2 regions of the Xenorhabdus sp. SGI 60 genome follow, and region 2 is predicted to be linked to the other one. Evidence: predicted binding sites of a transcription regulator. Region 2 holds the regulator's gene; the other holds the start of a gene.
What was found. The regulator ArgR, encoded in region 2, controls arginine synthesis, uptake and breakdown. The targets are predictions, from matches to a motif close to ANTGAATAAAAATACANT.
Positions count from the first base shown of each region.

Region 1: argC (N-acetyl-gamma-glutamyl-phosphate reductase) is a predicted target of ArgR. The motif match lies at 1,469-1,486, and genes of this name have one in related genera.

Region 1 covers NZ_CP196860.1:4,053,305-4,056,691, forward strand. The annotation lists gene argB (acetylglutamate kinase) at 1-369, opposite strand, end outside; gene argC (N-acetyl-gamma-glutamyl-phosphate reductase) at 412-1,416, opposite strand; gene argE (acetylornithine deacetylase) at 1,533-2,690, shown strand.
Region 2 covers NZ_CP196860.1:3,886,266-3,889,652, reverse strand. The annotation lists gene fbp (class 1 fructose-bisphosphatase) at 1-426, opposite strand, end outside; gene mpl (UDP-N-acetylmuramate:L-alanyl-gamma-D-glutamyl-meso-diaminopimelate ligase) at 611-1,981, shown strand; gene argR (transcriptional regulator ArgR) at 2,055-2,525, opposite strand; gene mdh (malate dehydrogenase) at 2,935-3,387, shown strand, end outside.

The DNA.
Region 1 (3,387 bases), 170 kb from region 2:
CTTTCCAGTGTGGCCAAGCTCTTCATCAAGTTGAGAAACTTTAACCATTCCCCCATCACCCAGACATAATCCGATAGCAGGCAAACGATACTTTGTTGCCGACGCCAGCAATTTCTTGTTGGCAGTTCCGGCTAACGTCCCTGTAATGATGTCGATTTGATCCTCTGGCGTCACCCGCAGACCTTGTTTCTTCAAAATCGGCATCTGTAATCGCTGCATCAACTCATCAACCAAGCAACCACCGCCGTGTACAATGACCAGCGGACGTTTATGGGTTTTTCGGTATAACTGTAATGCGGTAAATAACCGTTCTAGCGCTTCTTCACTGTCTAATAACACACCACCCAACTTGATCACTAACGGCTCCATCGGATTCACCCTCTGTCGATATTCATATCTGTAGGTTAGAAATTAAAGTAGTGCCTGAGTTTCTTCATACCCAAAACGAATATTCATGCACTGTACTGCTTGTGCAGCGGCCCCTTTCAACAAATTATCCTCAGCCCCTACGATGATCAGGTGTTGCCCCTGAACAGCAAAACCAATATCGCAGAATGGCAAACCAACAACGGCTTTCAACGCGGGAACCCCTTTGCTATATAACCGCACCAACGGCTTATCATGATAGGCCTGTTTATAAGCCTCCCTAATTTGTGCTTCTGTCACACCAGATTTCAATTTACAGGTAATTGTGGCAAGAATACCGCGTGAGAAATTGCCCAAATGGGGGGTAAAAATCACCTCAGTACCTAAATGTGCTGTGATTTCAGGTTGATGACGATGGTTAAAAACCCCATACGGTTGCAAACTCACTTCACAGAAACTATTGGTGATCGATGCTTTCCGGCCAGCACCACTGACACCACTGACCGCATTGATAACAGGCCAATGTTCTGTATCTAATAAATTTTGTTCAAGCAACGGTTTCAAGGAAAGTTGGGAAACAGTAGGGTAACAACCGGGAACAGCAATCAATTGCGCTTGCCTGATTTTTTCTGCTTGCCATTCTGCCAATCCATATACCGCTTGCTCCAACCACAGCGTATTTTTATGTTCAAACCCGTAGTATTTTTTATAGAACTGTGTATTTTGTACGCGATAGGCACCAGATAAATCAAACACGATACAACCTGCTGCCAGAAATATCGGGGCAATATCATGGCTGACTTCATGGGCTGTGGCGAGGAAGACCACATCAATCCCTTTTGCCGCTTCACTCACATCGGCCAACGGCTGTAAGGGCAAATCAAGAATACCCCGATATTGTGGATGAAGTTCTGAAAAACATTTCCCTGCATCTAAACTTTGAGAAGAAACCATCAAGCCGGAGAGATGGACATAGGGATGACGTTGCAGATATGCTGCTAACTCAGCTCCGGTATAACCACTGGCACCAACTATCAGCGTATTCAACATGGGATATATTCACCTTATAGTATTAACCCAATAATATTAATTCAATGACTTTATTGAATTAATATGCAATTAATTTGCATTAATATTGATACTATTATGAGTAAGGGCTGTCAACAGTGAATCTTAAATTACCGTCTTTTATTAAATTATATCATCAGCTCATTGCGGCTCCTTCTATCAGCGCAACTGATGCTGAACTCGATCAAAGCAATGAAGTTGTTATCAATCTGCTGGCGGAATGGCTAAAAGAGCTCGGGTTTGCCATTGAAATTCAAGGCGTCCCCGAAACTCGAGGTAAATTCAATCTGCTGGCAACATTAGGCAGTGGTTCCGGTGGTTTACTCCTATGCGGCCATACAGATACCGTTCCTTTTGATGCGGGGCGCTGGACACAAGATCCCTTCACACTGACCGAACGCGATGGCAAATTATATGGACTTGGGACGGCTGACATGAAAGGCTTTTTTGCCTTTATCGTTGATGCGTTACGGGATATCGATGTCAGTAAACTATCTCATCCCCTTTATATTCTGGCCACCGCTGACGAAGAAACATCAATGGCAGGCGCTCGTTACTTTGCTGCCAATGCCCATATTCGGCCGGATTTTGCCATCATTGGCGAACCGACATCATTACAGCCAATCCGCGCCCATAAAGGGCATATAGCCCGGGCGATCCGCATTGAAGGAAAATCAGGGCATTCCAGTGATCCGGCACGAGGCGTCAATGCCATTGATCTGATGCACGAATCCATTACCCAGCTAATAAAACTACGCCACACCTTACAAGAACGCTATCACAATCCGGCATTCGTCATCCCTTACCCAACCATGAATTTCGGCCATATTCACGGTGGTGATGCCGCAAATCGCATTTGTGCCTGCTGCGAGCTGCATATGGATATCCGTCCGCTTCCTGGATTGACTTTGCAGGATTTAAATGAATTGCTGAATGACGCACTGGAACCGGTAAAACAGCGCTGGCCGGGTCGCCTGAACGTGACAGAACTTCATTCCCCCATTCCGGGCTATGAATGCCCAACAGACCATAAGCTGGTCGGCGTGATTGAAAAATTGTTGGGAACGAAAGCAGATACCGTCAATTACTGTACGGAAGCGCCTTTTATTCAGGAATTGTGCCCAACATTGGTTTTAGGACCGGGATCAATTGAACAGGCGCACCAGCCTGATGAATTTTTAGATATGGCCTTTATTGAGCCAACCAGAAAACTGCTTTCACAACTTGTAGAACATTTTTGTTTGAAAGCGGGTTAAAGCGGTTCTGTTTTCCAGCCGTCAAATAGCAAATTGGTTTCCTCTGCAGAAGTGTTCATAATAACCTCGGTGAGTGCATCGGGGTTTTTTGCTATTTAGAGCTAAGGAAAAATTTTAACCCCCATTGCTTATATCCCCATCCCAACAACCTTTCTTCCTACTTCACAATAGAACTTTTTGGTTGTGAATCAGGGTGATGGGATGGCGCGCCGCCGCGTTTTTCCGCGTGGCTCCAGGTGTTCAGATGCTGGCTCCATACCAGCGTACAATTTTCCGTCCCAGCGCATCACGACGGTTGAACTGAACGTGGTTCAGATGGTTAAGGCACATTCTAAGCAAAACCGCGTGTAAATAAGGATATGAAAATAGAACATTATTACACCGTGGGATACGTGCCGCAAAATGATAAGGTAGCCGCCCCACCTGCGATCCATCTTAAAGGCTAATGGTTTAAGGCGGCAGGCTTTGATAAGGGCTGCACACTAACCGTAAAGATACTGGATCGTTGTCTGGTGCTGATCCCACAGCGATGACACCCGCACCATCAAGCAGCAGTATCAGCGCCAGCAAGACCAGCTCAGCGAGATTAAGCTGCGGATGCGCGAACTGATTGGTGGGTACAAAAGCCGCTAAGAGCAGGAACTGAGCGGCCTTAAAGAAAGCCGGAAGATCTTATGGATCATCGGCTTCATGACTC
Region 2 (3,387 bases):
AGGCTGACCGATCGGAGTAACTCGATGGTAAATTGAGAAAATAGTCCCGACGGAAACGTTTACATCAATATTCGAAGAACCATCCAATGGATCCATCAAAACAACATATTTTGCATTTTCTGCCCGGTCGCCATCAAAAATAACGATGTCGTCTTCCTCTTCGGAAGCAATGCCTGCTACTTCGCCGCGTGCTTTCAGTGCTGCCTTGAGTTTTTCATTGGCATATAAGTCCAGCTTCATCTGAACTTCACCCTGCACATTAGATACGCCACTTGAGCCTAAAATATCCACCAGACCGGCTTTATTGATATCCCTATGGATAATTTTGGCGCCTAACTTGATGGCAGACAGCAGTGCAGTCAGTTCACCTGTAGCATGCGGAAAATCTTGCTGCTTTTCGACGATGAATTCGCCCAATGTTTTCATGACAAAGGCCTTGAATTTGGTTGTGGTTTTCGGAAGCGTGCTTCACTGATGTGTCGCACTTATGTGCCGCACTTAGGCGCGGGCAGTTTAGCTAAAGAATCTGATGATTCATAGGTTATTGCATTTTTAATCTCTGATTTGGTAGTTAGAATAGTAATACAGTTCATGAATCAGGTAGAAATAAATGCGTATTCATATTCTTGGCATTTGCGGTACTTTCATGGGTGGGCTGGCGATCCTCGCTCGCGCACAGGGGCATGAAGTGACTGGCTCTGATGCTAATGTCTATCCCCCAATGAGCACGTTGCTGGAAAAACAAGGCATTGAGTTGATCCAGGGTTACGATCCGGCCCAGCTCGATCCTGCTCCAGATGTGGTGATCATTGGTAATGCTATGACACGTGGCAATCCCTGCGTAGAAGCTGTGTTAGATCGTGGCATTCCTTACACTTCTGGTCCGCAGTGGCTGCATGATCATATATTGCCAGAGCGTTGGGTATTGGCTGTTGCGGGCACCCATGGCAAAACAACAACGGCGGGTATGGTGGCCTGGATATTGGAAGAGTGTGGCTATAAACCCGGGTTCCTGATCGGTGGCGTGCCAGGGAATTTTGACGTTTCAGCACACATTGGTGAAAGCCCATTTTTTGTGATTGAGGCGGATGAATATGACTGCGCTTTCTTTGACAAGCGTTCGAAATTTGTCCACTACAGCCCCCGTACATTGATCATGAATAATCTTGAGTTTGATCATGCCGACATTTTCGAAAATTTGGGCGCGATTCAAAAACAATTCCACCATCTCGTCAGAGTTGTGCCGAGTACCGGCAAGATCATTGTTCCTGATAATGATATTAATTTGAAGCAAGTACTCTCAATGGGATGTTGGAGTGAATTGGAACAGATAGGAGCAAGCGGTCATTGGCAGGCGAAGAAAGCCAGTCAGGATAGCAGTCACTATCAGGTATTCCATCGGGGGGAGCGGGTTGGGGAAGTGATGTGGTCATTAGTCGGTGAACACAATATGCATAATGGTTTGATCGCAATTGCGGCAGCCCATCATGTGGGCGTGCAACCTGCGGATGCCTGTCAGGCACTAGGCCAATTTATTAATGCCCGTCGTCGCCTTGAATTACGCGGCGAAGTCAATGGCATCTCGGTGTATGATGATTTTGCTCATCATCCAACCGCTATCTTAGCCACACTGGAGGCGTTGAGAAGTAAAGTGGGCGGCATGGCTCGTATTCTTGCCGTGCTGGAACCGCGTTCGAATACCCTGAAAATGGGCATGAGCAAAAATGATATTGCCCCTTCTTTGGGGCGTGCTGATGAAGTTTTTCTCTATCAACCCACCAATATTCCGTGGCAGGTTATTGAAATTGCTGAACAGTGTATTCAACCCACGCGTTGGAGTGCTGATATTGATACTTTGGTGAAAATGATTGTAGAAACGGCACAGCCCGGTGACCATATTCTGGTGATGAGTAATGGTGGATTTGGCGGTATTCACGAAAAACTACTGGCTGCATTGACGCAAAAATCCAGCGCATATTAGTTAATATTTTCTTGTATTTCGGTCTGCCATACGCATATTTTGATTAGATTGGTATACGGCAGACCTGAATAAATTAAAGTTCCTGTTCAAACAGGTGGAGAATTGCTTCGTAAAGTTGTTTTGTCGTAAAGTTTTGCGCTGGAGTGGAAAAAATAGTGTCATCCCCTGCAATGCTGCCAAGGATCCCTTCTGCTTTCCCCAATGAATCTAACAGGCGGGCAATTAACTGTGCTGCGCCAGGGCTGGTGCGTATGACGACAATACTGTGATTATAATCGACATCTAATACCAGATTTTTTAATGGACTGGTGGCAGTGGGAACGCCCAATTCTGCGGGTAAGCAATAAACCATTTCCATCTTTGCATTACGGGTTCGGACAGCACCAAATTTCGTCAGCATTCTGGAAACTTTAGATTGGTTGATATTTTCAAATCCCTGCTCTTGAAGTGCTGAAACAATTTCACCTTGAGAGCTGAATTTTTCTTCTTTCAATAATGCCTTGAAAGCTTTTACCAAATCTTCCTGTTTCGAAGGAACACGCATATTTCACCATCGTTGAATCCGTTATCAGGCGGACATTATGCGAAAGAGTGAATTTTTATGCAAGAAAGAGAAGAAAAAACCAATATACAGAGAATAGTGAATTAAGCATAGTAAATGTATTGTTAATTAAATGGGATTGTTTGGTATGAAAGGGAAGAGTAAGGTAATAAGCTAATTGTTGAAGCGTTCGCTTGAAATAATTCTTAAAAAAGTGTCCATTATCTCATTAACAGATAAGCATTTTGTTTAGAATAAAACGACTTTGGTGTTCCACCATCAGGCTATTAAGTGGATAATCTGGCTGTTAACAAATTGTTTTTAATGCAAATTGTTTTTAATACATAGTGTTTCTAATACATAGTGTTTTTATTACATAGTGTTTACAGTACTTAATTTAAGGAGTATCAGGATGAAAGTTGCAGTTCTCGGTGCAGCCGGTGGTATTGGTCAGGCACTAGCCCTTCTACTCAAGACCCAGCTTCCTTCAGGTTCAGAACTTTCCTTGTATGACATTGCTCCGGTGACTCCAGGCGTGGCAACCGATCTGAGCCATATCCCAACGGAAGTCAAAGTCACTGGTTTTGCTGGTGAAGATGCAACTCCTGCACTGGCAGGTGCAGATGTCGTATTAATTTCTGCGGGTGTGGCGCGTAAACCTGGTATGGATCGTTCCGATTTGTTCAATATCAATGCAGGAATCATTCGTAATCTGGTTCAGCAGGTTGCTAAAACTTGTCCAAAAGCATTAATTGGAATTATTACCAACCCAGTCAATACCACTGTTGCGATCGCCGCTGAGGTACTGAAAAAAGAAGGTGTGTACGATAAAAACCGCCTGTTTGGTGTCACAACCCTGGATATC